Regions from separate parts of the Streptomyces sp. NBC_01689 genome, predicted to be linked through region 1. Evidence: riboswitches for the same ligand, from Rfam matches in the RefSeq annotation. Region 1 holds a riboswitch; each other region holds the start of a gene.

Region 1 (10,326 bases):
CGGTCCAGGCCGACTTCGTCTCCCAGCTCACCGAGGCGGGGCAGATGAACCGGGTGCAGTACGGGATGCCGTTCGCGGCCTCCACCCGGCTGCTGTTCTTCAACAAGAAGCTCTTCGCCGACGCCGGCCTCACCCCGCCGCAGAGCTGGAGCGAGCTCGCGGCCGACGCGAGCGTCCTCAAGTCGCGGGGCGTGAAGTTCCCGTACGCGCTGCCGCTGGGCCCGGAGGAGGCGCAGGCGGAGACCATGCAGTGGCTGCTGAGCGGCGGCGACGGTTACACGGACGACGTCGGCACGTACCACCTCGACTCGACGGAGAACGTCGACACCCTCAGCTGGCTCAAGAACGAACTGGTCGGCAAGGGACTCACCGGACCCGTCGCACCTGCCAAGCTCAACCGTGGAGACGCTTTCGCGGCGTTCGCCCGGGGCGAGGTCGGGATGCTCAACGGGCACCCCACGCTGATGAAGGCGGCGGCCGACAAGGGCGTGAAGTTCGGCATGGTGCCGATGCCGGGTGTCGACGGCCGGGCGAAGGCGACGATGGGTGTCGCCGACTGGATGATGGCGTTCAAGCACAACGGGCACCGGGAGCAGATCGGCTCGTTCCTGGACTACGTCTACAGCGAGAAGAACGTGCTCGCGTTCTCCCACGAGTACGACCTGCTGCCGGTGACGACGTCCGCGTCCCAGGCGATGAGCGCGGACGCGCACGACAAGGATCTCGCCCCGTTCCTCGACGAGCTGCCCTCCTCGCGGCTCTACCCGGTCGGCAAGACCTCCTGGGCATCCGTCAGCGCGGACATCAAGCAGGACATCGGCAAGGCGGTCGCCCCGGGGGGCAGCCCGGCCGGAGTGCTGGGCGAGCTGCAGCGGACGGCGACGATCAGGGACAGCCGGGACTGATGGGCCGGGGCCCGGTCCCGGCCGGATTGGCGGGGACCGGGCCGACGGGCCGACGGTCGGGCGGGTGTCGGTGGCGGGGGCTACCGTGCTTCTCATGACGGCCATGGAGGAGCTCGGGACGCGGGAGCGGGCGGTTCTCGCCATGGAGCGGCGGGGGTTCGCCGGGCCCGGGGCGAAGGAGCGGGCGATACGGGAGCAGCTGGGGCTGGCGCCGGTGCGTTATTACCAGCTTCTCAACGCGCTGCTCGACGATCCGCGGGCGCTGGCGCACGATCCGGTCACGGTGAACCGGTTGCGGCGGGTCCGGGAGGCCCGCCGCGACGACCGCTGACCCGGCGGAGGCGGAAGGCCGGTGGGGGGTCGGCCGCGCCGATAGGGTCGGCGCATGGGCAGTCATGCGGAATCCCCGGAACACCCCGAGACCACGGACACCGTCCCCACGCCGGCGACCCCCACGGGAAGGGACGGACTGCGGGCCATCCTCACGCACCCCGCCCGAACCGTGATCGCGCTCGACTTCGACGGAACCCTCGCCCCCATCGTCCCCGACCCGGAACAGGCCCGGGCCCACCCCGGCGCGGTCCCCGCCCTCGCGGCCCTCGCCCCGAAGGTCGCCTCCGTCGCGGTCGTCACGGGCCGGCCCGCCGGGGTCGCGGTGCGCCACGGCGGCTTCGCGGGGGTGCCGGGACTGGACCACCTCGTCGTCCTCGGCCACTACGGCGCCGAGCGCTGGGACGCCCGCACCGGCACCGTCAGCGCCCCCGCCCCCCATCCGGGCGTGGCCGCCGTCCGCGCCGAACTGCCGGGGGTCCTCGACCGGGCCGGCGCCTGGCACGGCACCTGGGTCGAGGAGAAGGGCCGCGCGGTCGCCGTCCACACCCGCCGCGCCGCGGACCCGCAGGCCGCCTTCGAGTCCCTGCGTGAACCCCTCGCCGACCTCGCCACCCGGCACGGCCTGATCGTCGAACCGGGCCGGATGGTCCTGGAACTGCGTCCGCCGGGCATGGACAAGGGCGTCGCCCTCCTGGAGTACGTCCGCGAGGTCGGCGCCGAGGCCGTCCTCTACGCGGGCGACGACCTCGGCGACCTGCCCGCCTTCGCCGCCGTCGACAAACTCCGCTCGGACGGCGTCCCGGGACTGCTGGTGTGCAGCGGCAGTTCGGAGGTCGCGGAACTCGCCGAACGCGCCGACCTGGTGGTCGACGGCCCCGCCGGAGTCGTCGGGCTGCTGAGGTCCCTGGCCGAGCGCCTGGACCGGTAGTCCCGGCCCGCCGCACCCCGGTCCGCCGCACCCCGAAGCGAGTCCGCGGCCCGGGATGCGGCGGCTCCGGCGGTCTCAGTCCTCCAGCGCGCGCAACTGCTCCAGGAACCACTGCGCCGGGGGCAGGGCCGTCGCCGCCGCGGCGAGCCGCTTCGTGCGCTCGGCCCGTTCACCGGCCGGCAGGGACAGCGCCTCGTGCAGGGCCCGCGCCGTGCCGACCACGTCGTACGGGTTGACCGGGACCGCGTCCTCGCCCAGTTCCTCGTACGCCCCGGCCTCCCGGGACAGCACCAGCACGCACCCCTCGTCGGAGACGACGGGCACCTCCTTGGCGACGAGGTTCATGCCGTCCCGGATGGGGTTGACGAGGGCCACGTCGGCGAGCCGGTAGGCGGCCAGCGAGCGGGCGAAGTCGTCCTTGACGTGAAGCACCACCGGGGTCCAGCCCGGCGTCCCGTACTCGGAGTTGATCTCCTCCGCCAGGGTCTGCACGGCGGCCGTGTAGTCCCGGTAGACCGCCAGGTCTTGGCGGGAGGGGTAGGCGAAGGCCACGTGGACCACCCGCTCCCGCCACTCGGGCCGGTCCGCCAGGAGCTGCCGGTACGCCAGCAGTCCCCGCACGATGTTCTTCGACAGCTCGGTGCGGTCCACCCGTACGATCGCCCGGCGGGCGCGGCCGTCGGGGCCCTCGCCGATCTGTGCGCGCAGCGCGGCCATCCGCTCGGCGACGTCCGGCTCGTGGGAGCGTCCGCGCAGGAAGTCCGCGTCCGCGCCGAGCCCGTGCACACCGACCCGGGTGTCGCCGAGTCCGCCGACGAGCGCCTCGCAGCAGGCGGTGAACGCGTCCGCCCAGCGGCGCGTCAGGAAGCCCAGCCGGTCCGCGCCGAGCATGCCGCGCAGCACCTGCCCGGCGATGTCGTCGGGCAGCATCCGGAAGTAGTCGACCGGCGCCCACGGGGTGTGCGAGAAGTGGCCGATGCGCAGGTCGGGCCGGAGTTCCCGGAGCATGCCCGGGACCAGGGTCAGGTGGTAGTCCTGCACGATCACCACGGCGCCCTCGGCCGCCTCGTCCGCCAGGGCCCGGGCGAACGCGCCGTTGTAGGCCTCGTACGATGCCCACTGACGGCGGAACTCCTGGTCGAAGACCGGCTCCAGCGGCGTCTGGTACAGCATGTGGTGGACGAACCACAGGACGGAGTTCGCGATGCCGTTGTACGCGTCGGCGTGCACCGCGGCGTCGACGTCCAGCATCCGCACGCCGTCCTCGCCCACCCCGCGCCGGACCGCCTCGCGGTCACCCTCGCCGAGCGCCGAGCACACCCACAGCGCGCCCGCGTCCGGCCCGATCGCGGAGAGCCCCGACACCAGCCCGCCCCCGCCGCGCCTGGCCTGGAGCGAGCCGTCCTCGCCCACCTCGTAGGAGACCGGTCCGCGGTTGGACGCGACGAGGATCCGGTGGGTGCCGTGCGGTGAAGCCGTTGAAGCCATGCCTCGAAACCTAGCCCGGCACCGAAACGCTCAAACGTTCCCGTCGGCCGTATGCGACGAAGGACACGCGCCGGCGGGCGGTGGGACCCGTCGGGCCTCCCACCGCCCCCTCACCAGGGGCGCGGTTCACGCGGCCCTGCGTTCCACGTACTCGGAGATTTCGGCCATCGGGGGGCGTTCCTCCGTGTCCACCGAGTACGTGCGCGGCTCGAAACCGTCCTCGCCCCGCTCGAACTGGGTGAGGGACGGCCGGACGAGATGACCACGGGCCAGCCGGAGCTGCGCCGTGCGGTAGATCGCGGCGGACATCCGGCCCAGCGCCTGCCCGTCCTGGTGCCGGTGGATGCGCTGGCCCACGTCGACCTGGGCCAGCGCGTCGAGACCCACCAGGTGCAGGGCGTCGACGAGCATGCCCAGTTCCACGCCGTACCCGACGGGGAAGGGCAGCCGCTCCAGCAGCGAGCGGCGGGCCGCGTACTCACCGCCGAGCGGCTGGACGAAGCCGGCCAGCTGCGGCCAGTGCATGTTCAGCAGCGGTCGGGCCATGAGCTCCGTGACCCGGCCGCCCTGGCCCGCGGCGCCGGCCAGCGGACGGTCGTACATCCCCTTGACGAGGTGCACGCCAGGATCGGTGAGCAGCGGGCCCACGATCCCGGAGACGAAGTCCGACGAGAACTCCCTCAGGTCCGCGTCGATGAAACAGACGATGTCCCCGCTCGTCACGAGGAGCGACCGCCACAGGACCTCGCCCTTGCCGGGTACGGCCGGGATGCGGGGCAGGATCTCGTCCCGGTGCACGACGCGCGCGCCCGCCGCGGCGGCCACCGCCGAGGTGCGGTCGGTCGAGCCCGAGTCGACGACGACGATCTCGTCGACGAGGGGCACCCGGCGCATCAGGTCCGCACGGATGGCGGCGACGATCTCGCCGACCGTCTCCTCCTCGTTCAGCGCGGGCAGCACGACGCTCACCGTGGAGCCCGAGGCACGTTTGGCGGACATGATCCGGTGGAGCGGGCGATCGGCCACGGACCAGGAGCGTGTGCCCAGCCAGCGCTCGACTTCCTTCAGCACGGTCTGCGGCTCCTCACTGTCTGATCACCCGGTCTCTCACGGTGTGATCCATCTCGCGGTTCGGACGACTATCTCAACTGTCCTGGCCTTCGGTTACAGTCTTGAACAACGCGGATGACCATCGCATGTCGTAGATCGTCCCGGACTGAAGACCAACAACCGAATACCGCTCATCCAGAGGGGCAGAGGGAAACGGCCCGATGAAGCCCCGGCAACCCTCCAGCCGGTCTCGTACCGATCATCACCGATCGCGTCGCGGGGCTCCCGGCTCGGGAAGGTGCCAAATCCGTCTCACGGCGAAGTGCGTCGTGAGGAAGATGAGGAGAAAGGGCCTCGCCTCCATGGCTGCGCAGACTGTCGCAAGCACTCCGGACACCGCGAACTCCACCGCCCCGGCCGCTTCCACCGGATCCGCCGGAACCGTCGATCTCGGTCCCGCCACGGCGCTCTCCTGCCGCGAATGCGGCCACCGGGTACCGCTCGGCCCGGTCTTCGCCTGCGAGGAGTGTTTCGGACCGCTCGAGATCGCCTACGACTTCTCGGCCTACGACACCGAAGAACTCCGGGCGCGCATCGAGTCCGGCCCCGCCAGCATCTGGCGCTACGCGCCGCTGCTCCCCGTTCCGGCCGACGTCGCCGACAAGCCGAACATCAACCCGGGCTGGACCAGGCTCGTCAAGGCAGACAACCTCGCCCGCGAGCTGGGGGTCGACCCCGGCCGGCTCTTCGTCAAGGACGACTCCGGCAACCCGACGCACTCCTTCAAGGACCGCGTCGTCGCGCAGGCCATCGAGGCCGCCCGCGCCTTCGGCTTCACCACCCTCTCCTGCTCCTCGACCGGCAACCTGGCCGGCGCGGTGGGTGCCGCCGCCGCCCGCGCCGGCTTCCGCTCCTGCGTGTTCATCCCGCACGACCTGGAGCAGGGCAAGGTCGTCATGGCCGCGGTCTACGGCGGCGAGCTCGTCGGCATCGAGGGCAACTACGACGACGTGAACCGCTTCTGCTCCGAGCTGATCGGCGACCCGGCCGGTGAGGGCTGGGGCTTCGTCAACGTCAACCTGCGCCCGTACTACGCGGAGGGCTCCAAGACCCTCGCGTACGAGATCTGCGAACAGCTCGGCTGGCGGCTCCCCGACCAGCTCGTCGTGCCGATCGCCTCCGGCTCCCAGCTGACGAAGGTCGACAAGGGGCTGCAGGAGCTGATCAGGCTCGGGCTCGTCGAGGACCGGCCCTACAAGATCTTCGGCGCGCAGGCCGAGGGCTGTTCGCCGGTGTCCGTCGCCTACAAGGCCGGCCACGACGTCGTACGGCCGCAGAAGCCGGACACCATCGCCAAGTCGCTCGCCATCGGCAACCCGGCGGACGGCCCGTACGTGCTGGACATCGCGCGCCGGACGGGCGGGGCCGTGGAGGACGTGAACGACGAGCAGGTGGTCGACGCGATCAAGCTGCTGGCCCGCACCGAGGGGATCTTCGCCGAGACCGCCGGCGGTGTGACGGTCGGCGTGACCAGGAAGCTCATCGAGAACGGGCTGCTCGACCCGACGCTCACCACGGTCGTGCTGAACACCGGCGACGGCCTGAAGACGCTGGACGCGGTGGCGGGCACGGGACTGACCGCGACCATCCGGCCGAGCCTGGACTCCTTCCGCGAGGCCGGTCTCGCGTAGCCGTCCGGCCGGGGAGGCCGCTCTCCGGCCACGGGCCCCCGGGAGGCCGGCCGCGCGGTTCCGCGCGCCCCTGCCGGGGTGCTCTCCAGTCGTACGCCACCATCCGACCGGGAGGTCACCGCATGAGCGTCAACGTCCGCATCCCCACCATCCTGCGCACCTACACCGGCGGCCGGTCCGAGGTGACCGCCGAGGGCGGCACCCTCGGCGAGGTGATCTCCGACCTGGAGAAGAACCACACGGGCATCGCCGCGCGCGTGCTGGACGACGAGGGCAGGCTGCGCCGGTTCGTCAACGTGTACGTGAACGACGACGACGTCCGTTTCGAACAGGGCCTGGAGACGGCGACGCCGGACGGCGCGGGCGTCTCGATCATCCCGGCCGTCGCCGGAGGCTGACGCCGGTTACCCACGGTGAGATCATTACCGTGGGTAATGCCAATCACCGAGAGTTCATCGAATTGCCCCCTCCGTGAGAGAAGCGGAGGGGGCAATTCTGTAGGGTTGAGCGCGGTACGATTGGGGAACCCGCCGCGTTTTCCATGCCGGGTGCATATGAGTTCACGTCCGGCCTGCGGTAAGAAGTAGCCAAAGTGACCGGCGTTTTTGAGCCTTATGTGGCGTTTATGGGGCCCGAGTTGCCCTGAATCTTCGCTGATCCTCCCTATATTCCCGATCGGCCGTGCCCAGAATTCTCGTCCGATTGACCTGTTGCAGACGGCAGTTGGACAGATACATTCAGCCGCGGTCGACGCGTTCCGGCGCACACCCCCAACCGTTGGGGGGTGGAGGTCTGACCCGGGTCCGCGAAGTGCGGTCCTGTGCAAGGGCCAGTAATAGGGGAGTTAGGCATGGCTCAGGGCACCGTCAAGTGGTTCAACGCGGAGAAGGGGTACGGCTTCATCGCGGTCGACGGTGGTGCGGATGTTTTCGTCCACTACAGCGCGATTCAGATGGACGGCTACCGCACCCTGGAAGAGGGTCAGCGGGTCGATTTCGAGATCTCGCAGGGCCAGAAGGGGCCGCAGGCGGACATGGTCCGGCTCGCGACCGGCTGAAGCACGCGCCGACTGACTGTTCGACGTGACGAAGGGCTCGTATCCCCCTGGGGTGCGAGCCCTTCGGTATGTCCGCGAGTCCGCGCCCTCGGCGGGCCGGTGTGTCCGGATGCCCGTGCCCCGGTGCGTGCGCGTGCCCCCGCGAGGCCTCCGGCCCTCACCGGCGGGGCCCTCCGGGAGGCCGCCGTGCCGCCCGTGTTCACCTGGGGATCCTCCCGAGTCGCTTGCACTCGGCAGGGGCGAGTGCTAATCATTGCGTTAGCACTCTGAAGGTGAGAGTGATAACGAAGGACCGGGTCGGTGAGGCCCGCAGGCCAGGTGGTGCAAGGAACCACCGGGGCAGGCAGGCCGTCCGTCGCGGGCGCCAGCGCGGTCCGGAGCAATCCACCCCAGTCCGGGAGGACCACTTCACATGGCCAAGATCATCGCGTTCGACGAGGAGGCACGGCGCGGTCTCGAGCGCGGGATGAACCAGCTCGCCGACGCCGTCAAGGTCACCCTTGGCCCCAAGGGCCGCAACGTCGTCCTCGAGAAGAAGTGGGGCGCCCCCACGATCACCAACGATGGTGTCTCCATCGCCAAGGAGATCGAGCTCGAGGACCCGTACGAGAAGATCGGCGCCGAGCTGGTCAAGGAAGTCGCCAAGAAGACGGACGACGTCGCCGGCGACGGAACGACCACCGCGACCGTGCTCGCCCAGGCGCTCGTCCGCGAGGGCCTGCGCAACGTGGCCGCCGGCGCCAACCCGATGGCCCTCAAGCGCGGCATCGAGAAGGCCGTCGAGGCCGTCTCCGGCGCCCTGCTCGAGCAGGCCAAGGATGTCGAGACCAAGGAGCAGATCGCTTCCACGGCCTCCATCTCCGCCGCCGACACCCAGATCGGCGAGCTCATCGCCGAGGCGATGGACAAGGTCGGCAAGGAAGGCGTCATCACCGTCGAGGAGTCCCAGACCTTCGGTCTGGAGCTGGAGCTCACCGAGGGTATGCGCTTCGACAAGGGCTACATCTCGGCGTACTTCGCCACCGACATGGAGCGGATGGAGGCGTCGCTCGACGACCCGTACATCCTCATCGCCAACTCCAAGATCGGCAACGTCAAGGACCTGCTCCCGCTCCTGGAGAAGGTCATGCAGTCGGGCAAGCCGCTGCTGATCATCGCCGAGGACGTCGAGGGCGAGGCCCTGTCGACCCTGGTCGTCAACAAGATCCGTGGCACCTTCAAGTCCGTCGCCGTCAAGGCCCCGGGCTTCGGTGACCGCCGCAAGGCCATGCTCGGCGACATCGCCATCCTCACGGGCGGCGAGGTCATCTCCGAGGAGGTCGGCCTCAAGCTGGAGAACGCGGGTCTGGACCTGCTGGGCCGCGCCCGCAAGGTCGTCATCACCAAGGACGAGACCACGATCGTCGACGGCTCCGGCTCCGCCGACCAGGTCGCCGGCCGTGTGAACCAGATCCGTGCCGAGATCGAGAACTCGGACTCGGACTACGACCGCGAGAAGCTCCAGGAGCGTCTGGCGAAGCTGGCCGGCGGCGTGGCCGTCATCAAGGCCGGTGCCGCCACCGAGGTCGAGCTCAAGGAGCGCAAGCACCGCATCGAGGACGCCGTCCGCAACGCGAAGGCGGCCGTCGAGGAGGGCATCGTCGCCGGTGGTGGCGTGGCCCTGCTCCAGGCCTCCTCGGTCTTCGAGAAGCTCGAGCTCACGGGTGACGAGGCGACCGGCGCCAACGCCGTGAAGCTCGCCCTGGAGGCCCCGCTCAAGCAGATCGCCGTCAACGGTGGTCTCGAGGGTGGCGTCATCGTCGAGAAGGTGCGCAACCTTCCCGTCGGCCACGGCCTGAACGCCGCGACCGGTGAGTACGTCGACATGATCGCCGAAGGCATCATCGACCCGGCGAAGGTCACGCGTTCCGCGCTGCAGAACGCCGCCTCCATCGCCGCGCTGTTCCTCACCACCGAGGCCGTCATCGCCGACAAGCCGGAGAAGGCCGCCGCGGCCGCTCCGGGCGGCATGCCGGGCGGTGACATGGACTTCTGATCCGCCTCCGGCTGATCACTGTCCTGACGTTCCGAGGGCGGTACCCCCTTCTTCCAGGGGGTGCCGCCCTCGGGCGTGTCCGGGGTCACAGAACACCCCGGAGGGCGCCGGAATGTCGCGCCGGACCGGGCGGTTGAGGGGACGGGTGGTCGATGCGCATGCACATACCGTGCGGAATGCCCGTCAACAGGCCACCGACGACCGAACGACCTCTCCGAGGAGCCCCCTACGTGACTGCCAACGCCGCCTCCCGCGCCGCAGAGATCCTGTCCCGCCCCGTCTCCCTGAACGGTCTGACCGTCCCGAACCGGATCGTGATGGCACCGATGACCCGGCAGTTCTCGCCGGGCGGTGTTCCGGGCGAGGACGTCGTCGGGTACTACGCCCGCCGCGCCGCCGCGGGTGTCGGCCTCATCGTCACCGAGGGCACGTACGTCGGCCACGATTCCGCCGGGCAGAGCGACCGGGTGCCGCGCTTCCACGGCGAGGAGCAGCTCGCGGGCTGGACGAAGGTCGCGGACGCGGTGCACGCGGCGGGCGGCACGATCGTGCCGCAGCTGTGGCACATCGGCATGGTGCGCGAGGCCGGCCAGCCCCCGTACGCCGACGCCCCGGCGGTCGGCCCGTCCGGTCTGACCACCGAGGGCGCCGAGGTCACCGGCAGGGCCATGACCCAGCAGGACCTGGACGACGTCATCGAGGCCTTCGCGAAGGCCGCGGCCGACGCGGAGCGCATCGGCTTCGACGGTGTCGAGCTGCACGGCGCCCACGGCTATCTGCTCGACCAGTTCCTGTGGTCCGGCACCAACCGCCGTACCGACGCGTACGGCGGCGACCCG
Region 2 (10,326 bases), 2.9 Mb from region 1:
GCCGCTGCCGGTGCCGCTGCCGCTGCCGGTGGCGGTGGCGGTGGCGGTGTGCGGGAAGGGGGGTGTCCCCGCGTGGAGGGTGTCATGAGGGTGGCGTGTCTCCGGGGCGGCACGGGAGCGGTGGGTCAGGAGTTGTCGAGGGGCAGCCCCGGCGGGTCGACCCGGGCGGTGTCGACCGCCTCGTTGGAGAGGTGCCACGCGGCGAGCCACTGCGCGTACCGACCGCTCTTGATCAGGTGGTCGATGGCGTCGGCGACCGGCTTGGCGAGCCCGCTGCCCTTCTTCGCGGTGGCCGCGATCAGGCCCTGGAGCGTCGCGCCCGCGCCGGAGAACGTGCCAGCGTTGCGCGTCGGTTCGGGCGTCCTCGCGGTCTGGGTGATGTGGTACGCGATACCGGGGTTGGGCCCGAAGGAGGCGTCGATCCTCCCGCTGGTCAGGGCGAGGGCCGTGGCGTTGTTGTCCTGGTAGTACTTGACGGTGAGCTTCTTGCCCTCCGCCGCCAGCTTCGCCTTCCACTCCAGCAGGATCTTCTCCTGATTGGTACCGGCGCTCACCGCGACGGTCAGGCCGGCCAGTTTCCGGTAGTCGTCGCCGAAGTTCCAGGTGCTCTTCTTCCGCACCTCGAAGGCGAGGTTGTCCTGCCGGTAGGAGGCGAACTCGTACTTCTTCTTGCGCTCCTCGGTGTCGGTGACGTTCGAGAAGGCGACGTCGACCTTGCCGCTGTCGATGCCGACGAAGAGGTTCTCCCAGGTCGAGTTCTTCACCTCCGGCTTCAGGCCGAGGACCGCGGCGACCAGCCGGCCGAGGTCGGGTTCGGCACCGGTGAGGGTCTTCTGGTCCTGGCCCACGTAGGCCAGTGGCGGGAACCCGGCGGGCAGCGCGCCCACCCCGATGACCAGCCTGCCCTTCCTCGCCACCTCCTTGGGCAGCTCGGCGCTGATGGCCTTGACCTCGGTCACCTCGAGGTCGGTCCGGCGGGCGGCGCCGTTGGAGAGCGCGCCCACGGTGACGGTGCCGGGGGCCGCGCCTCCCGTGGTGGCGGCGTCGCTCTCGCCGCCGCACGCGGTGAGCCCGGTGGCGAGGGCGGCGGCCACGGTGGACACGGTCAGGCCGCGGAGGAGTCCGGTACGGAGCCCGCGGGGGCGGTCGGGGAGGAGGCTGCGGCTGCTGCGGTCAGGGGTGCGGGTCGGGGTGCGCATGGTCGTCCTTGTCAGGTGTGTGGGCGTGAGGGCGTGGCGGGGTGCGCGTCCGCGTGGGAGGTGAGGTGCGGTGAGGAACGCGGGTGCGCCGTCTGCGGTGGCGGGTGGGTGGGGCGTCCTCGGCGGTGGATGGGTGGGGCGTCTGTGGTGGCGGGTGGGTGGGTCGTTCGGGGGTCCGGGATTCAGAGGACCTTGCTCAGGAAGTCCCTGGTCCGCTCGTGTGCCGGACGGTCGAGGACCTGGGCGGGCGGCCCCTGTTCGACGATCCGGCCGGCGTCCATGAAGACCACCCGGTCGGCGACCTCACGGGCGAAGCCGATCTCGTGGGTGACGATGACGAGGGTGGTGCCGCTGGTCGCCAGGTCCTTGATGACGGCGAGGACCTCGCCGACGAGTTCGGGGTCGAGCGCGGAGGTGGGTTCGTCGAAGAGGATGACTCCGGGACGCAGCGCGAGGGCACGCGCGATGGCCACCCTCTGCTGCTGCCCGCCGGACAACTGCAGGGGAAAGGCGGCGGTCTTGTCGGCGAGCCCGACCCGGCCCAAGAGGGTGCGCGCCAGCTTCCGGGCTTCGGGCCTGCCCAGCCGGCCGGTGGCGACGGGCGCGGCGGCCACGTTGTCCAGCACCGTCAGGTGCGGGAACAGGTTGAAGTTCTGGAAGACGAACCCGATCCGGCCGCGCTGGGCGAGGATGGACCGCTCGCTCAGTTCCCTCAGCCGGCCGCCGTGCTCCCGTACACCGATCGGTTCGCCGTTCACACGGACGTGTCCGATCTCGGGCTTCTCCAGATGGTTGATCACCCTGAGGAGCGTGGACTTGCCGGAGCCGGAGGGCCCGAGGACCACGGTGACCTCGCCGGGCCGGACGGTCAACCGCACCCCGTTCAGCACCCGTTGGTTCCCGTACCACTTGTGCACGTCGTGCACCTCGACCGCCGCGGGCCGGCCGTCCAGGTGCTCCGCGGTCTCGGCGCTCACCGTGCCGCCTCCTTCCGGATCCGGGCCCGCAGGTCGCGCAGACCGGTGCGGAGTCTCCGCAGTGGGGTGGGCGGGAGCGTGCGCAGCGCACCCCGCGAGTAGTACCGCTCGACGTGGAACTGGACGACCGACACGACGCTGGTGAGGATCAGGTACCAGACGGTGGCGACCAGCAGCAGCGGCACGATGTCGCCGGGGTAGGTGCTGCCCATGCTCTGCACCGAGCCGAAGAGATCGAGCAGGGAGACGTAGAACACCAGGGAGGTGCCCTTGATCAGGCCGATCAACTGGTTCACGTAGTTGGGAACGATGGAGCGCAGGGCCTGGGGGAGCACGATCCTCGTGAACTGGTAGCCCTTCGGCAGACCGAGCGCGGCCGCCGCCTCGTGCTGGCCCTGGTCGACGGAGAGGATGCCGCCCCGTACCACCTCGGCCGCGTACGCCGCCTCGTTGAGGCTCAGCCCGACGACCGCGACGGCCATGTCGGTGGCGAGCCGGGACTCGTCGAAGGTGAGGAAGGCGGGACCGAACGGCACGCCGAGGCTCAACGTCCGGTACAGGGCTGAGAAGTTGTACAGGAAGAGCAGGACGACGATGAGCGGGACCGAGCGGAAGAGCCAGATGTAGACCCAGCTCACGGCGCGCAGCACCGGACTCCGGGAGAGCCGTGCAAGCGCGAGCAGGACACCGCCCAGCTGGCCCGAAAGGGCGCTGTAGAGGGTCACTTCGAGGGTGATCAGCAAGCCGTCGACGATCGTGGGCCGCAGGAACCAGTACTGGAACCTGTCCCATTGGAAGAACGGGTTGGTCGCCAGGCCGTGGACGATCTGCGCGACCAGGACCAGCACGGCCGCCGAGACGATCCAGCGGCCCGGCCGGCGCAGCGGCCGTACCCGTTGCGCCGCGTACGGCCTCGGTTCGGCCACGGGAGCGGGGGGCGGCTCCGCCGTGCCCAACGGCACGGCGGAGCCCAGGGATTCACTCATGGAGGGCTCCAGGCGGCTCGGACTCCCCGGGCGCGGCCCGTACGAGGAGACGACGGGGTACGCGCACGGGGAACGAACCCGATGCGGGGGGCGGGAAGGGGAAGGAGGTCACCGGCGGACCGCCCGTTCGACGCCGGTACGGGGCAATTCGGCGATCACGGGTCCTGTGCCGGACGGCGGAGATCAGGGGCCGGGAGTCCGCCGGCCGGGGTTCACCGGCCCGGTCCGCAGCAACCGGGGTCGGCCGGCCGGGCTTTCATGAACCGGGATGCGGCGAGCGGGGACCGGCGAGGGAGCGCGTCAGCCCTGACAGCGACAGCGGGCGCCGGGAGCGGGACAACACCGGGCCGTGCGGGCGCTGCCGCCGTCGGTGAGGTGCCGCTCGGGGCGACGGTTCATGAGCGCGCGGTGGCAGCCGTGGGACCGCGAGGCGGTCTTCCCCTGAGCTGCGTGCATCGCGGTCACCGTCACCGTTCCGGCCCGTCGGGCCTCGTGTCCACCGGAGTTGCTCCGGTCCGATGCGGCGTAAGTTAGGCACGGCCCCCGACGGATGTCAACGTCCGGCAGCCCGGACGACCACGTGGTGAGACCGCGCGGGTGCCTTCTTGACGGGCCCGTGGAGCGGACCGAGACTGACGGGGACGGTCACGATTGTCAGCGCCCTTCGCCCGGTTCCGTCCGTGCGAGGCGGTTGATCGGCCCCGGCCCGCTGACAGGCAACCCTTCCACCGCGACGGGGTGCCCCGGGTGACGACCGGGTCCCGCCGGAGCGGCGGGGCAAGCGTGGTCTCGCCTCTCGCGAGCCCCGGACACGGGAGCGACGGGAATGACCGGAACGGGCACGAGCGGTCTGACCAGACGCCTGCACATCGATCTGCAGCGGGTCTCCAGCGCCTACTAGTCCGCCGCCGGACAGTACGTCAGCGCAGTCACTCCGTTCCGCCGCTGCCGCCCCCCGGGGAGGCAGGGCTTCGCCGTTCCCATGGAGAGTCATGCCCGAGACAGCCTCGCTCGGTCCGTCCGCCGCCGCCTCCCCCTGCTCCTCGACCGCGCCCTCACCCTCACCCGTGCCGGGGACCGTCGTCGCCGGGCCTCCCCGGGGCACGGCACCCCTGCGCGGGCACCGGATCCGCAGCCGCATCGGGGTCGGTCCGGCCGGCGGTTTCTACCCGGCGCCGCACCGCTATCAGCTGTACCTCTCCGAGGACTGTCCGCGCTCGCTGCGCATCTCGATCACCCTCGGCCTGCTGGGTCTGCGGGACTCGGTCACCTCCACCCTGCTGACGGCGCCGTCCGGAACGCCGGACGCCCGCGCCGCGCTGCGGGCCGCGTACGAGGCCACCTGGCACCACTACGACGGTCCGCTCACCGCGCCGGCGCTCTGCGACCGCTGGAGCGGGCGCATCGTCAGCAACCACACGCCCGACATCCTGCGCGACCTCGGAGAGCTTCCGGGCTGTCGCGGCGACGGCGGGCACCCCCGGCTGCACCCGCCGGCCCTCGCCGCGGACATCGACGCCCTGCGCGTCCTCCTGCACCGGAATCTCACCCCGGCGGCGGCGCCGGCGGCGCGGTCGGCCGCGCTCGCCTCGCTGGACCGTCGGCTCGCCGCGCACGCGTACGTGCTGGGCGACGAGTTGACGGCGGCCGACGTCGACCTGTGGGTCGCTCTCGTCCGCCTCGGTGCCGGCGACGCCCTCTCCCCGTACGGCCGGCTGCGGGAGTACGTCGCCGGGCTGGGCGCCCGTCCGGCGTTCCGTGACGCGGGGCTCCGGGGCTGAGCGGTCACCCGAACGACCCCCGGGCGGCGGGGTGTTCACCCGCCGGACGCCCGGCGCCGCGGCCGCCCGAAGGCCGCGGCGACGGCGGGTGGGCCGGGGCCCCGTCGTCGGTCAGCCCTTGACCCGGGTGAAGACGAGTGTGCCGACGACAGTGGTCAGGCCGCGGAGCATGCCCAGCTGGTTCCACCCCATGCCGAACTGGTCGCGGTCCACGCTGAACTCCGTGTCCAGGGTGACCTCGTCGACGCTCGCCGCGGTGACACGGGCGACGGCGGGCTGCGGCTTGGTGACGCCGTGCACGGTCAGCTCTCCGGCGACCGTGACGGTGTCGTCCTGAGCCACCGCGGCGTCGTCCACCGCGAAGGTGATGGTGGGGTGACGTTCGACGTCGAAGAGGTCGGCCGAGCGCAGGTGCTTGTCCCGCTTGCCGTTCTTGGTGTCGAGGGACGCCGCGTCCAGGGTCACGGTGCCCCGGGCGGTCCCGTCGGGCCGCACCTCGCCCTCCCCGGCGACGGTGGCGAAGACGCCCTTCACCGTGACCAGACCCCACATCGTCTTGTGCCGGATGGCGACCTTGGTACGGGCGGGGTCGAGCTGCCACAGGCCGGTTTCGACGGCGACGGTCATGAGTGTTCTCCATACGGTTGACGGTGGGCGATGGGGCACGGGCCGTGGGACGAACGAGAGTCATCCAAATTTGGACGATCACAGGCTAGCCCGTTTTCCAAATTTGGACAACCAGTAGACTGTGACACCATGGCCGACTTTCTCGCCCCCGCTGACCTGCCCGAACACGAGCCGGCGGGCGACGACGGCCTGCTTCCGGGCGAACTGCGGTCCTGGATGCGGCTGTTGGCGGCGGCCGGCGCGATCGAGCAGCAGCTGCGCGCTCGGGTGAAGGACGCCCTGGGGGTCTCGCACGACGAGTTCCTGGTGCTGTGCCTGCTGGCCGACCAGCCCGGCTCCAGCCTGCGCATGACACAGATCGCCGAGCTGCTGGGCCGGCCCAAGACACGGCTGACCTATCAGGTGGCCTGTCTGCAGCGCGCGGGCCTGATCACCCGGCGCTCGGCCTGCGGGGACAAACGCGGTATCGAGGTCGTCCTCACGGACAAGGCACGCACCCTGCTGAGGGAGTCCTCGCGCCCGCTGGCCGACGCGGTCTCGCAGGCCATCGCCCGCACGGCGTGCGCGCAGCGGTTCGAGCAGCTGCACGATCTGCTGCCGCCCTCCGAGGCGCCCGGCGACCGGCCGTAGAGCGCGGGGCCCCGGGAACGCCGTGCCCGGAAGGGCTCCGGGGACGGGCCGGCGGGCCACGACGCGGCACACCCGCCGACGCCGCGGCCCGAAGGCGCGCGGAGCCGCCCCCGCGGACGGCCTCGCGCGCCGGACGACGGCCGTCACGACGGCCGCGCGGATCAGAACCCCGGGAACACGCGTCGCAGGTCGTCGAGGGTGAGGGCGTCCCCCTTCAGGTTCACCTCGGCCGGGGTGCGGGCCGGGGCGTGCCGGCCGGTGACGAGCCGCAGCCACCACTCGGCCGGAGCGCTCAGCACGGCGTCGGGGTCGGCGGGCTCGTCGACCAGCGCGACCGAGTCACCCACGTCGAGCCCGAACGCCCGCTCGGGAGAGACCGTCCGCACCGCGACCCGGACGTGGCGGCCGCCCAGCGCGTCCGCCCTGCCGAGAAACCCCATGAGCAGACCGGCCTGGTCGAGGAGCGGCCCGACCGCCACGGGCAGCAGGGCCGCCGCCGGGTCGAACGCCACCTCGACGTCCCAGGTGTGGTGGGTGAACTCGCTGAGCCGCAGTCCCGCCACGGTCGCGACGTCCACGGGAGCCGGCAGGAAACCCAGATCCACCCGGAGCTCCTGCCGGGCCCGCGCGTCCAACGCCTCGTAGGTGCTGACGAGTCGCTCGTCGGCGGTCACGAACCCCTCGGCACGCTCGGCCGGGGACATCGCGTCCCAGCGCGCCCACACCGAGGTGTTGAAGTCGCCGCCCCGCGGTCCGGTCCCGTTCAGCGCCCCCTCCAGCGAGGCGAGGCCGATCTCCGCGCCGCTGCCCAGGTGGCTGAGCACCTGGGACACGTCCCACTCCGAAGCGCCCGAGGGCCGGGTGAGGTCGGCGGCGGCGAGTCCGTGGACCACGGAGGTCAGGTGGTCGTGTCCGCTGCGCAGGGCGGCGATGGTCCGGTCGGCACGGTCGGTCATGTCTCGGCTCCGGGGAGGGGTGCGGTGGGGCGGGATGGGACGGTGCGGGAACGGTACCGAGGACCGTCGCGGCATCAAAGACCGCGGGTCCTAGGACGGCGGAAAACGAGGACGGTGCCCGTCGGCGTCCCGCCCCGGCCCCACTCCGCGGTGCCCGCGCCGCCGTCGCGTCCCGGTGTCTGCGCGATCACCGCGGGCGCGGCCATGATGGCAGCATGACCCGCGTCGCCCCGTTCTCCCGGCCTGCTCCCCGGAGGTCCGCCCGATGACCGAACTCCCACTCGCCGGTATCACCGTCGTCAGTGTCGAGCAGGCCGTGGCGGCGCCCTTCGCGACCCGTCAACTGGCCGACCTCGGCGCCCGGGTGATCAAGGTGGAACGCCCGGGAGGGGGCGACTTCGCCCGCCGTTACGACACCACCGTGCACGGCGAGTCCAGCTACTTCGTCTGGCTCAACCGGTCCAAGGAGTCACTGACCCTGGACCTCAAGTCGGCCCGCGGTCGCGACATCCTGGAGCAACTGCTCGCCGGAGCAGACGTGTTCGTGCAGAACCTGGCCCCCGGGGCGGCGGCCCGGCTCGGCCTCGACGCCGCGTCGCTGCGGGAACGGCACCGGTCACTGATCCCGTGCGCCGTCACCGGCTACGGCTCCGAGGGACCGTGGGCGGACCGCAAGGCGTACGACCTGCTCGTGCAGTGCCAGACGGGCCTGGTCTCACTGACCGGCAACGAACACGGCGCCGCCCGCGCCGGGGTGTCGGTCGCCGACATCGCGGCGGGCATGTACGCCTACTCGGGCGTCCTCACCGCCCTGTTCACCCGCGCCACCCAGGGCGTCGCCCGCGCCGTGGAGGTCTCCCTCTTCGAGGCGCTGGCCGAGTGGATGGGCCAGCCCGCCCTCTACACGCGCCACGGCGGCACCCAGCCGCCGCGGATCGGCACCCGGCACGCCACCATCGCTCCCTACGGCACGTACCCCGCGGCCGACGGCAGGGACGTGCTCCTCTCCATCCAGAACGAACGGGAGTGGGTCGCGCTGTGCGAGCGGTTCCTTGAGCGCCCGGACCTCGTGGACGATCCGCGTTTCGCCACCGGTCCCGACCGGGTCGCCCACCGTGACGCGCTCGACGCGATCGTGGCCGACCGGTTCGGCACGCTCGGCAGTCACGAGGCGGGCGAACTGCTGGACGCCGCGGGCATCGCCAACGCCGGGGTGAACACCGTCGAGGAGTTCCTCGCCCATCCGGTCCTGCGCGAACGGGGCCGCTGGCGCGACGTACGGGTGCCCGGCGCCGTGGTGCCCGCCCTGCTGCCGCCCGTCGACCTCGCCGGAGTCGATCCGCGCATGGACCCCGTGCCCGCCCTCGGCGAGCACACCGACGAGATCCTCACCGCGCTGGGACACGGCCCCGCCGACATCGCCGCGCTGCGCGCCGACGGCGTCGTCTGAACGACCGGGGGCCCTGCGGGGCACACCCGAGGGCCTCCGTGCCTCGCCGCCAGAGGTCAGCCGACGCCCGCAGCGTCCAGCAGGGCGGTCACGGTCCTGGTGGCCAGACCGTCCTCCAGGGTCTCGATCCGGGACCCGGCGCGGGCGCTCGCTCCGTCGAAGACCAGCATCAGCTGCCGGGCGAGGAACGCCGCGTCCCGCGCGCCCCCCAGCTCGGCCTCGGCGCGGAACCTCTCCTCCAGGCGGTCCTTGGCCCTGCCCGCCACCACGCTCGCCGGGTGCTCGGGGTCCTTCAGCTCGACCAGCGCGGCCAGGAAGGGACAGCCGCGGTACTCGGGGCGCGTGGAGACGTACTCCGCCCGCTCGAAGACGTGCAGGATGCGCTCACGGGGCGTGCCGTCGGCCGCCGAAGCGGGCGCGAGCTGCTCCTCGTAGAGCGGGATCCGGCGTTCGAGACTCGCCGCGAGGACCTCGTCCTTGCTCGTGAAGAGCTGGTACATCGACCGCTTCGAGACACCGGCCGTCCTGCACAGTGCCTCGATGCCGACGGAGACGCCCTCGCGGTAGAAGAGGTCGGCCGCGGCGTCCAGCAGCCGGTCCCTCGTGGACGCCTTGTCTGTTGTGGCCATACGGGAAGGCTACCGCGCGGGAACCCGACGCGGAAACCGATCGGTCTACCGGGGTGAGTGGGCGTCGTCACATGCGACGGTCCGCGCGTGACAGGCCACTGAACAAGCGCTTGGATAGTGACATTCGAGAGTGCGCCCACCCTCGCCCGCACTGGAGGCCCCGTTGCTGTTCACGTCCGTCGACGATGTCTCCGCCCGCCTCGCCGAGACCGGCTATCTGGCCTCCCCCGCGGTCGCCACCACCGTCTTCCTGGCCGACCGCCTCGGCAAGCCCCTGCTGGTGGAGGGCCCCGCCGGGGTCGGCAAGACGGAGCTCGCCAAGGCCGTCGCACAGGTCGCCGGGGCCCGGCTGATCCGGCTGCAGTGCTACGAGGGGGTCGACGAGTCCCGGGCCCTCTACGAGTGGAACCACGCCAAGCAGTTGCTGCGCATCAGCGCCGGCCGCGACGAGACGTGGGACGAGGCCCGCACGGACATCTTCAGCGAGGAATTCCTGCTGCCCCGGCCGCTGTTGACCGCCATCCGGGGCGACGGCCCCAAGGTGCTGCTGATCGACGAGACCGACAAGGCGGACGTCGAGGTGGAAGGCCTGCTGCTGGAGGTGCTCAGCGACTTCCAGGTCACCGTCCCCGAGTTGGGCACGATCACCGCCACCAGCCGGCCCTTCGTGGTGCTCACCTCGAACGCCAGTCGCGAGCTGTCCGAGGCGCTGCGCCGACGCTGCCTCTTCCTCCACATCGGCTTCCCGGAGGAGGAGTTGGAGCGCCGCATCGTAGGACTGAAGGTGCCGGGCCTGGACGAGGCGCTCACGCGGTCGGTGGTGCGGGTGGTCGGCGCGCTGCGCGAGATGGATCTGCGGAAGGTCCCCTCGGTCGCCGAGACCATCGACTGGGCACGCACGCTGCTGGCGCTCGGCGCCGACACCCTCGACGAGTCCGTCGTACGCGACAGTCTCGGCGTACTCCTCAAGCACCAGGACGACATCCTCAAGGCCGGCGCGAAACTCGACCTGGACGCCGTGTGAGCGCGCCGGCCGGGGTGACCCGGCGGCTGACGGAACTCGTCGGCGCGCTCCGCGCGCACGGCGTACG
Region 3 (10,326 bases), 1.5 Mb from region 1:
GTGGCCTTCTCCGCCTGCTCGTAGAGGGCGTCGACCTTGGACTTGACCTCGTCCTTGCTCGGCTTCTCGCTGGGCGCGGCGTTGGCGGCGTTGGCGCTGAGGGCCACGGCTGCCGCGGCGGCGGTGGTGAGCACGGTCACGCGGGTGCGGCTCGGCTGCTTGGGTCGACGGTGGGACGCCACGAAGGCGAGCTCCTTCTTCCTTCAGCCGCCTGCCGAGACGCCGACGGGCGGTGCCCCTCCGCCGTCACTCCCTATGAGTGATCACCCGAGCGGAGGTTCGAGGCCAGACCCTAGTGACCTTCCTGTGATCAGTTCAAATCCAAACCTGAAAAATCTCGGTCACCGAGCGCATTCTTTGCACTCAACTCACGTGCAGTGATGCGCGATTGACACTACGTTGCGTGAAGGTCTCACCAAACGGGCCATCCCGCCCGGACGTCACAGATGGGACGGACGAGTTCTCCGGGACGCGGGAGGCGGTTCGCGGACCGGGGGCGGACACCCCGCCCGCGCCGGGGGACGCGCTCGGCCGACGGCCCCCGGGGCAACGCCCGGCGGACCAGGGGTGAACTCCCGGCTAACCGCGCGAGAAACGCTTCAGGAGCACCACGGAGGCGACCGGGCGGGCGCCCGCCTTGGCGATCCCGTCGGCGACCTCACGGTCGGTGGAGACCACGATGACCGGCCGTCCGGGCGGCTCGGCGCGCACCAGCTGGCGGATCAACTCGTCAGCGGTGACGCCGGGTTTGGAGAACAGCACCCGCACCCCGCGCGGCGGCGCGAGCAGCACCGGCGCCGCCAGCTCCGCCCCGTCGAAGACGCAGGTGACCTCGGCGCCGGTCTGCGCGGCGAGCTGGGAGAGCTGCCCCAGCAGTCGCAGCCGCTGCTTCTCCAGCGGCATCTGCGGATAACCGGTCTTGGTGACGTTGTACCCGTCGACCACCAGGTGCGCCTGCGGCAGCGCGAGCAACTGGTCGAGGATCGCGGGGTCGTTCTCGGAGAGCGCGCGAGCGGCGATGTCCTTCGGGGTCATCCGTCCCGGCTCGACCGCGTCCACGGTCTCGGCGGGCCGTACGGACACGGGTGGCAGGGCGAGTTCGCGCCGCAGCCCCTGTGCCGCGTCCAGCACGGTGTCCAGGAGCAGCCGGACGCGCATGTCCTCGACGCTGCGACCCTCGCGGGCCGCCCTGCGGGTGGCCTCCAGGGCCGCCTCGGCCTCGGCCAGCCGGGTCTTGAGCCGCCGGGTCTCGCTCTCCGCGGCGGACACCTGGGCCTGCCCCTCCGCCCGCGCGGTGTCCGTCTCGGCGTGCAGCTTGCGCAGCGCGGCCTCGCCCCGCTTGACGTCGCTGAGGGCACCGCGCAGCTTGCGGTGCAGCGACTCCGACTCCTTCTTCGCGGACTCCAGCTCGGTGCGCAGCCGTTCGGTCTCGGCCCTGGTCTGGGCGCGCGCCTCGGCGAGCTCCTCCCGCAGCCGCTCCAGCTCCGCGCGGCTCTCCTCGTCGGCACGCTCGGCGTCCGCCCGCAGGGCCTCCTCGCCCGCGGCGGTCACCAGCTTCACCCAGCCCGTGGGGCGCAGCACATAGGCCGCGGCCGCCACGTCCAGCGGGTCCGCGGCCGGGGGCGGCGCACCGGAGTCGAGGGCGCCCACGAGCTCCGGCTGCGCCTCTCTGAGCTTCTCCCCGATACGCTGCCGGAAGAGCGGGTCGGTCTCCAGTGCGGCGGCCATCGCGTTGCCGGCGAACTTCGCCCGCCGGTTCGCGGCGAACCGCGCGTACTGTCTCAGCTGAACCGGCAGTTCGGCGACGGTCAGGCCGCCGAACCCGTCGGAGACGATCTGCACGACGCGGCGGCGCACGCCGTCGGGCAGCGGACGGTCGAGCACCTCGGCGGCGCCGTCGTCCGGCTCCCCATCCGTGGTCTCCGCCATCCCTCGCTCCATCGTCCGTGCGGGGCCCGCTCCCTCAGGAGCCGGCGCCCGGCCTGTCCACCAGTTCCACCTGATCCACCGCGTTGCACCAGCGACAGCGCACCGACTCGATGGTCTCACTGACCACCTCGCGCTCCTCCACGCTCGGCTCGCCGGCCAGGTCGAGGTGCACGTACTCGACGACCTTCGACGAGCGCGTCACGTCGAAGCGCGTCAGATTGCCGCACAGGGTGCAGCGCCAGCGGGTCTCGGTGGTCGGAAGGGGAACCGTCATGTGGCAGTCGCTTTCCTTCTGGTGTCCGTGTGGCTCGTAACCCTACGGCCTGGCGGGTACTCGACGCTCGGCCGTCCGCAGCGGCGAGGCACTCTGCGTGCATCGGTCCGGTTACGTCATGCTCTGCAACATGATCGGCAACTGGAGTACGACGGTCGGCAGGACGGTGCGGGCCCAGTCCGCGCCCGTGACGTACGGGCTGATCGTCCTGTGCTGCGTGATCTTCGTGATCGGCCCGGCGTCGGGGTTCAATCCGACCTACGGCACCGGGGACGAGCTGCTCGTCGCGCAGCGGGCCTACTTCCGGCGCTGGGGCGTGGTGCCCGCCGAGCTCCTCGCGGGGACCCCGGGCGCCCTGCTGACGCCCGCCACGGCCCTGTTCATCCACGGCAGCTGGCTCCACCTCCTGGGCAACATGCTCTTCTTCTACGTCTTCGGGGCCATGACCGAGGAGCGCATGGGCCACTTCGAGTTCGCCCTCTTCTACGTCGGCTGCGGCTATCTCGCGCTGGTCGGCTACGCGGTCGCCAACTCCACCTCCGAACAGACCCTGGTCGGTGCCTCGGGAGCGATCTCCGCGGTCCTCGGAGCGTTCCTCTACCTTTTCCCCAAGGCCCGGGTGACCAGTCTCTTCCCGTTCCTGTTCTTCCTGCCGCTGCGCTTCCCGGCCTGGATCGTGCTGCCGTTCTGGGCGGCGCTGCAGTGGCTGGCGGCGGGCCGCAGCCCCTCGGGTCCCGGGGTCGCCTATCTGGCCCATCTGGTGGGCTTCTCGCTGGGCTTCCTCTACGCGTGGGTGCGCTTCCGGGGGCCGACTAGAGTGAAAGTCCCAGCAGCGGCCCCCGAGGGAGAGAACCAGCCGTGATCACCGCGATCGTGCTCATCAAGACCAGCGTGGACCGGATCCCCGAGATCGCCGAGTCGATCGCCGCCCTCGACAGTGTCAGCGAGGTCTTCTCCGTCACCGGCACGTACGACCTGATCGCCATGGTCCGGGTCAAGGCCCACGACGACCTGGCGGACGTCATCCCCGGCAGCATCAGCAAGATCCCCGGGGTGGAGGGCACCGACACCCACGTCGCCTTCCGCACGTACTCGCAGCACGACCTGGAGGCGGCCTTCGCGATCGGCCTGGACTCCTGACCGGCCCGGACTCCTGACCGGCCGCGCCCCATGGCCGACCGCGACCCTTGACCGGCCGCGACTCCTGACCGGTCCCGCGACCCGCGCCACACCGCCCGAGGGGGGACCCGGGTCAGACCGCGGGCACGCAGCGACCGCCCTCGGTGCGGTAGCGCCACTGCGCGCCGTCCCGCACGAGCTCCTTCACGGCGCGCACGAAACGCTCCACGTGCTCGTCCGGGGTGCCCGCCCCGAAGCTGACGCGGATCGCGTTGAGGGACTTCTCGCCGGGCGCGGCCTCGGGGGCCCCGCACTCGCCCTGGGTCTGCGGGTCGCTGCCGAGCAGCGTGCGCAGCAGCGGGTGCGCGCAGAAGAGCCCGTCCCGCACCCCGATGCCGTACTCGGCGGAGAGCGCCGCCGCGAAGTGCGAGCTGTTCCAGCCCTCCACGACGAACGAGATGACACCGACCCGGGGCGCGTCGTCGCCGAACAGGGACAGCACGCGCACCCCGGGCACCTCGGCGAGGCCCTCGCGGACCGTGCGGATCAGGTGCCGCTCGCGGGCGACGATCCGGTCGAAGCCCTCCTCGGCGAGCGCCTTGCAGGCGGAGGCGATGGAGTAGGCGCCGATCACGTTGGGGGACCCGGCCTCGTGCCGGGCCGCGCTCTCGTGCCACTCGACGTCGACACCGCCGTCCGCGCGCCGGGCGACCTTGCGGCTGGCGCCGCCCCCGGCCAGGTACGGCTCGGCGGCGCGCAGCCAGTCGGAGCGGCCGGCGAGGACACCGGAGCCGAAGGGCGCGTAGAGCTTGTGCCCGGAGAAGGCGACCCAGTCCACGTCGAGGTCGCGGACGGACACCGGGTGGTGCGGGGCGAGCTGAGCCGCGTCCAGCACGATCCGGGCGCCGTGGGCGTGGGCTGCGGCGGCGAGCTCGCGCACCGGCCACAGCTCGCCGGTGACGTTCGAGGCCCCGGTGACGCAGACGAGGGCGGGTCCGTGCGGGTCGCGGCGGCCGGCCAGGGCGCGCTCCAGGGCCGCGACGGCCTCCCGCGGGGTACGGGGCGCGTCGAGGTAGCTGACCCGGGCGTCCTGCCACGGCAGCAGCGAGGCGTGGTGCTCGGTCTCGAACACGAAGACCTGGCAGTCGGCCGGCAGGGTGGCGGCGAGCAGGTTGAGCGAGTCGGTCGTCGACCGGGTGAAGACGACCTGGTCGTCGTCCCGGCAGTCCAGGAACTCCGCGACGGTCCCGCGGGCGTTCTCGAAGAGATCGGTGGACAGCTGCGAGAGGTAGCCCGCTCCGCGGTGCACACTGCCGTAGTACGGGGCGTACGCGGCGACGTCGTCCCAGACGCGCTGGAGGGCCGGGGCGCTCGCGGCGTAGTCGAGGGCGGCGTAGGTGACCTCGCCGCCGGTGACGAGCGGGACGGTCACATCACGGCCCAGAACGGGCAGCGGGGCACAGACGGACTGGTCGACGGCAGCGGTGGAGACAGACATGGCGCACTCCTGTGAGGCAGGCGGAAGCACCGCGCGAGCGGGGGCGTAGCGGGGTACGCCGCGCGCCGCCCGGCGCAGGTGAGGGTGAAAAGGGGTGTGCGGAGGCGGGGCTCTACGCCCTAGCGCATTCGCTTGCTCACAGAAGGCTCCCTCGAACGACCAGGACCCCTGGGATGCTCGAGGGGTCCGCGCTTGCCGCAGACCTCGCTGCCTACGGCCTGGTCTTCACCCGGGGCACCCCGCCACGGACGGAGGGTTGCCGGACAGCCGGCCGGGGCCTGATGGCTGTCGCTCATGACCTGATACCGCATCCTGCCACACGGTCTTCCGGACGCAACCCGGAGTCCACATGGCGGTACACGCCCCCCTGCCCGAGCCCTCTCGTACCAGGGGCTCCCGCCAGGGGCGCCGCGCCCCCTGGACCCCCGCCCTCGCACGGAGCCTCGACCTCGAACGCCGGACGGGCCGGAGATGCCCGCCCACGCTCGAAGACCGACGCCCGCCACCCACGCACAACCAGCCCGTCCGGCGCCGCTTGAGGACGAGGCCGTCCAGGCCGATGCGGGGGTCCGGGGGCGGCAGCCCCCGGCAGCACGAAGGCCGACGCCCACCGTCCAGCCCCTCCGGGCTTGAGGGCCCCTCTACCCGGCCCGCGGGCTACGCGTTCGTGGCCGCCACCCACCGGTCCAGCGCGGCACGCGCCGCACCGGAGTCGATGGCCCCGGCCGTCCTCACCATCGCGGCACGGACCTGGTCCACCAGCGGCGCGTCCGTCGGGGACAACGCCACCAGCGCCGCCGCCGCGTTCAGCACCACGGCGTCCCGTACGGGCCCTCGCTCGCCGTCCAGGACGCGGCGGGCGACCTCCGCGTTGTAGGACGCGTCGGCGCCCCGCAGGGCCTCCACGGGGACGAGGTCGAGACCGACGTCCCGCGGGTCGAACCGCTCCTCGGTCACCTTGCCGTCCCGTACGACCCAGACCCTCGACGTCGCCGTGGTGGTCAGCTCGTCCAGCCCGTCGTCACCGCGGAAGACCAGCGACGAGTTGCCGCGCTCGGCGAAGACGCCGGCCATGATCGGCGCCATCCGGGCGTCGGCGACACCGACCGCCTGCGCCCTGACCCGCGCGGGGTTGGTCAGCGGGCCGAGGAAGTTGAAGACGGTCCGGATGCCCAGCTGTCCGCGCGCCGCCGCCACATGACGCAGCGCCGGATGGAACTTCACCGCGAAGCAGAAGGTGATCCCGGCCTCCTCGGCCACCTCGGCCACCCGCTTCGGCGTCAGTTCCAGATTGACGCCGAGCTGCCCCAGGACGTCGGAGGCACCCGACGCCGAGGACGCGGCCCGGTTGCCGTGCTTGACGACCTTCGTGCCGGTCCCGGCCACCACGATCGACGACATCGTGGAGATGTTCACCGTCTTCGCGCCGTCGCCGCCCGTACCGACGATGTCGACGGTCTCCCCCGGCACCTCGATCACCTTGGCGTGCGCGTACATCGTGCGGACCAGGCCGGTGATCTCCTCGACGGTCTCGCCCTTGGCCCGCAGCGCCACCACGAAGCCGGCGATCTGCGCGTCCGTCGCCTCGCCGCTCATGATCCGGTCCATCGCCCAGGCGGTGTCGTCCGCGCTCTGGTCCCGGCCGTCGAGCAGGCCGTTCAGCACCGCGGGCCAGGAACGGCCCGCCGCGATGTCGCCTCCAGCGGGGGTCACAGCACTCATATGCCGCTCCTGGGTTCGTAGACACGTACAAGCAGGGTCCACCCTATCCAGCACCGGGCACGGCAAAGAGCCCCCGTCCGGGCAATGGACGGGGGCTCCTGCCGTGGCGATCAGCGGGACCGGTGAGGACCGGCCGGAGGATCAGTGGTGGCCGTGGCCGCTCGTGATCTCCTCGTACTCCTCGACCGTGGGCTTGGGGATCTGGCTGTTCTCCCCGTAGAAGCCCTTGCTGAGCTTGGCACGCAGCCGCTGCGCGCCGTTGACCTTGCGCTCGACACCGTTCTCGTCGACCACCGGGCCGATCTCGGCGGGCTGGTACTGCTCGTGCGCGGTGAGCGTGTGCAGGGCCTCCTGGCCGAGCGGCTCGTGCACCTCGATGAACTCACCGTGCGGCAGGCGCTTGATGATGCCCGACTCGCGGCCGTGCAGCACCTTCTCCTTGTCGCGGCGCTGGAGGCCGAGGCAGATCCGCTTGGTGGCGATGAAGACCAGCACCGGCACGACGAAGAACGCGATCCGGACGAACCAGGTGATCGAGTTGATCGACAGGTGGAAGTGCGTGGCCCAGATGTCGTTGCCGCCACCGACCAGCAGGACGAAGTACCAGCTGATCCAGGCCGCGCCGAAGGCGGTACGGGTGGGGACGTTGCGCGGGCGGTCCAGGATGTGGTGCTCGCGGTTGTCGCCGGTGACCCAGCCCTCGATGAACGGGTAGACCGCGATCGCGACCAGGACCAGCGGGAAGATGACCAGCGGGATGAACACGCCCAGGACGAGCGTGTGACCCCAGAGGTTGATCTCCCAGCCCGGCATGACACGGATCAGGCCCTCGGAGAAGCCCATGTACCAGTCCGGCTGGGCGCCCGTGGAGACCATGTCGGGCCGGTAGGGGCCGAGCGACCAGATCGGGTTGATCGAGGCGATCGCCGCGATGGCCGCGATGGCACCGAAGACCAGGAAGAAGAAGCCTCCGGCCTTCGCCATGTAGACCGGCAGCAGCGGCATGCCGACGACGTTGTTGTTCGTCTTTCCGGGGCCCGCGAACTGCGTGTGCTTGTGGTAGAAGACCAGGATCAGGTGGCCGACGACCAGGCCGAGCATGATGCCCGGCAGCAGCAGCACGTGCACGGAGTAGAAGCGGGCCACGAAGTCGCCGCCCGGGAACTGACCGCCGAAGAGGAAGAACGAGAGGTACGTGCCGACGATCGGCACGGACAGGACCGCGCCCTCCATGAAGCGGACACCGGTGCCGGAGAGCAGGTCGTCCGGGAGCGAGTAACCGGTGAAGCCGGTGAACATGCCCAGGACGAACAGCAGGAAGCCGAACAGCCAGTTGACCTCGCGCGGCTTGCGGAACGCGCCCGTGAAGAACACGCGCATCATGTGCACGAACATGCCGGCGAGGAAGATCAGCGCCGCCCAGTGGTGGATCTGCCGGATCAGCAGACCACCGCGCACCTCGAAGGAGATGTGCATGGTCGAGTTGAACGCCTCGGACATCAGCTGACCCTGCAGCGGGACGTAGCTGCCGTGGTACTCCACCTCGTTCATCGACGGGTGGAAGAACAGCGTCAGATACACACCCGTGAGGATGATGATGAGGAAGCTGTACAGGCAGATCTCACCCAGCATGAACGACCAGTGGTCGGGGAAGATCTTGCGCATGTTGGCCTTGGCCAGGGAGTAGATCCCCAGGCGGCCGTCGGCCCAGTCGGCCACCCGCTCACCGGCGGGCGCCTTCTCGCGCGAGCGCGAGTCGGAGGTGGTCGTAGTGCTCATCCGCGCTCCCAGAAGGCAGGACCGACGGGCTCGTCGAAGTCGCCGAGCGCCTCGAGGTAGCCCTCGTCGTTCACACCGATGCGCAGCTGCGGCAGGGCATGACCGGCCGGGCCGAAGATCACTCGGGCACCGTCGGAGAGGTCGAAGGTGGACTGGTGGCAGGGGCAGAGCACGTGGTGCGTCTGCTGCTCGTACAGGGAGATCGGGCAGCCGACGTGGGTGCAGATCTTCGAGTACGCCACGATGCCCTCGTGCGACCAGGCGAGCTCGCGCTTGTCCTTGATGTTCTCCGGCTGGAGCCGGACGATCATCACGGCGGCCTTCGCGATCTCCTGCTGGAAGTCCTCGTCCTTCTCCTCCAGGCCCTCGGGCTTGACGAAGGTGAGCGAGCCGACGGCGATGTCGGAGGGACGCAGCGGCTCGTTCGTGTTCATGTTGACGAGGAGCTTGCCCTTGGACCAGATCGTGTGGCGCAGCTTGGTGCCCGGCAGCGGACCGAGGTCGCGCAGCAGCATGACACCGGAGAGCGGGAACAGGGCCAGCGCGCCGAACATCGTGGTGCGGATCAGCTTGCGACGGCCGAGCGCGGACTCCTTGGCGCCCTGCTTGAAGTCGGCCAGAACCTTGGCCTTGACCTCGGGCTCCGCCTCGATCGGGTGACGTTCGTCGGCGATCTCCACGTCGGACATCAGGGTGCGGGCCCAGTGGACCGCGCCCGCGCCGATGGAGAAGAGCGCCACACCGAGCGTCATACCCAGCGCGAAGTTCAGCGCGCTGATGTGCCCGAGCGGGAAGACGAAGATCGACTTGTCGTTCGGGATCGTCACGTAGGAGGCGATGAAGGCCACGGTGGCCAGCATCGACAGCGTGAACAGCATCGCGACCACACGCTCGGACCGCTTGGCGGCCCGCTCGTCGATGTCCTGGATGCGGTGCTCGTGGGGCGGCAGTCCCGGGTCCGCGAACGGGTTGTCCTCGTTCGCGACGGCGACTGCGCCGTGACCGTGCGCGTCGGCCTGCTCAGCGGGCAGGTTCTCTTCTGGAATGTCTTGGCTACTCATGACTTCTTGGCCTTTGCGGTCCGAGCGGCGACCCAGACGGCGACGGCGACCAGGGCGCCAAGACCGAAGATCCAGCCGAAGAGGCCTTCACTGACCGGCCCGAGGCCGCCCAGCTCGAGACCGCCCGGGCTCTCGGTGTTGTCACCGTTGACCGCGTCGAGGTACGCGATGATGTCCTTCTTGTTCTTCTCCGACAGCGTGGTGTCGGGGAAGGAGGGCATGTTCTGCGGGCCGGTCTGCATGGCCTCGTAGATGTGCTTCGGGTCGACACCCTCAAGGCTCGGCGCGAACTTGCCGTGCGTCAGCGCGCCCCCCTTGCCGGTGAAGTTGTGGCACTGCGCGCAGTTGGTGCGGAACAGCTCGCCGCCCTTGGCGATGTCCGCGCCCTCCGGGCTGACCTGGCTCTTCGTCGGGACCGTGGGACCAGCGCCCAGCGAGGCGATGTACGCCGCGAGCTGGTCGATCTCGGCCTGCGAGTAGATGACCTTCTTGCGCGGGATCTGCGCGCCCGGCTGCTGGGCCGGCATGCGGCCGGTGCCGACCTGGAAGTCGACCGCCGCGGCGCCCACTCCCACCAGGCTCGGCCCGTCGGAGGAGCCCTGACCGCCGGTCCCGTGGCAGCTTGCGCAGCCCACGGAGTAGAGCTTCTTGCCCTCGTCGATGGCAAGGGACTGGGCGGTGGTGTCGGCCTGCGCCTTGCTCGCGGGTGCGAACGCGGCGTACAGCCCCCCGGTGGCCGCCAGCGCGAGGAGTAGGACGACGACCGCCGCCAGCGGATGGCGTCGTCGTGCGGAGAGCTTTTTCACGGATTACCCCGGTGTCAGGATCTTCTGCGTCGATGCTTCTGGATGTTTCGGGCTGCGGGCCCGATTACTTGATCATGTAGATCGTGGCGAAGAGGCCGATCCAGACGACATCGACGAAGTGCCAGTAGTAGGACACGA

What was found. A riboswitch is a leader RNA that binds a small molecule or an ion and turns the genes downstream of it on or off. The one in region 1 is predicted to bind S-adenosylmethionine.
Region 2: it holds a riboswitch for S-adenosylmethionine, as region 1 does, so the genes downstream of both, OG776_RS42435 (putative leader peptide) here and thrC (threonine synthase) in region 1, are expected to answer to the same signal.
Region 3: it holds a riboswitch for S-adenosylmethionine, as region 1 does, so the genes downstream of both, OG776_RS29560 (aminotransferase class V-fold PLP-dependent enzyme) here and thrC (threonine synthase) in region 1, are expected to answer to the same signal.

Annotation. Positions count from the first base shown of each region.
Region 1 is NZ_CP109592.1:5,461,487-5,471,812, forward strand. It holds gene OG776_RS23295 (ABC transporter substrate-binding protein) at 1-905, shown strand, start outside; gene OG776_RS23300 (DUF3263 domain-containing protein) at 1,000-1,236, shown strand; gene otsB (trehalose-phosphatase) at 1,291-2,166, shown strand; gene OG776_RS23310 (alpha,alpha-trehalose-phosphate synthase (UDP-forming)) at 2,242-3,654, opposite strand; gene OG776_RS23315 (glucosyl-3-phosphoglycerate synthase) at 3,781-4,725, opposite strand; SAM riboswitch class I at 4,893-5,049, shown strand; gene thrC (threonine synthase) at 5,067-6,395, shown strand; gene OG776_RS23325 (MoaD/ThiS family protein) at 6,518-6,793, shown strand; gene OG776_RS23330 (cold-shock protein) at 7,246-7,452, shown strand; gene groL (chaperonin GroEL) at 7,865-9,487, shown strand; gene OG776_RS23340 (NADH:flavin oxidoreductase) at 9,664-10,326, shown strand, end outside.
Region 2 is NZ_CP109592.1:2,541,340-2,551,665, forward strand. It holds gene OG776_RS10820 (ABC transporter substrate-binding protein) at 126-1,199, opposite strand; gene OG776_RS10825 (amino acid ABC transporter ATP-binding protein) at 1,382-2,176, opposite strand; gene OG776_RS10830 (amino acid ABC transporter permease) at 2,173-3,162, opposite strand; SAM riboswitch class IV at 3,806-3,952, shown strand; gene OG776_RS42435 (putative leader peptide) at 3,989-4,063, shown strand; gene OG776_RS10835 (glutathione S-transferase family protein) at 4,155-4,943, shown strand; gene OG776_RS10840 (YceI family protein) at 5,055-5,570, opposite strand; gene OG776_RS10845 (MarR family winged helix-turn-helix transcriptional regulator) at 5,700-6,200, shown strand; gene OG776_RS10850 (maleylpyruvate isomerase family mycothiol-dependent enzyme) at 6,362-7,156, opposite strand; gene OG776_RS10855 (CaiB/BaiF CoA transferase family protein) at 7,422-8,606, shown strand; gene OG776_RS10860 (TetR/AcrR family transcriptional regulator) at 8,663-9,235, opposite strand; gene OG776_RS10865 (AAA family ATPase) at 9,402-10,259, shown strand; gene OG776_RS10870 (VWA domain-containing protein) at 10,256-10,326, shown strand, end outside.
Region 3 is NZ_CP109592.1:6,921,913-6,932,238, reverse strand. It holds gene OG776_RS29585 (C40 family peptidase) at 1-182, opposite strand, end outside; gene OG776_RS29580 (NYN domain-containing protein) at 580-1,929, opposite strand; gene OG776_RS29575 (hypothetical protein) at 1,964-2,203, opposite strand; gene OG776_RS29570 (rhomboid family intramembrane serine protease) at 2,334-3,065, shown strand; gene OG776_RS29565 (Lrp/AsnC family transcriptional regulator) at 3,062-3,343, shown strand; gene OG776_RS29560 (aminotransferase class V-fold PLP-dependent enzyme) at 3,456-4,820, opposite strand; SAM riboswitch class IV at 5,004-5,120, opposite strand; gene trpD (anthranilate phosphoribosyltransferase) at 5,478-6,542, opposite strand; gene qcrB (cytochrome bc1 complex cytochrome b subunit) at 6,684-8,321, opposite strand; gene qcrA (cytochrome bc1 complex Rieske iron-sulfur subunit) at 8,318-9,382, opposite strand; gene qcrC (cytochrome bc1 complex diheme cytochrome c subunit) at 9,379-10,188, opposite strand; gene ctaE (aa3-type cytochrome oxidase subunit III) at 10,253-10,326, opposite strand, start outside.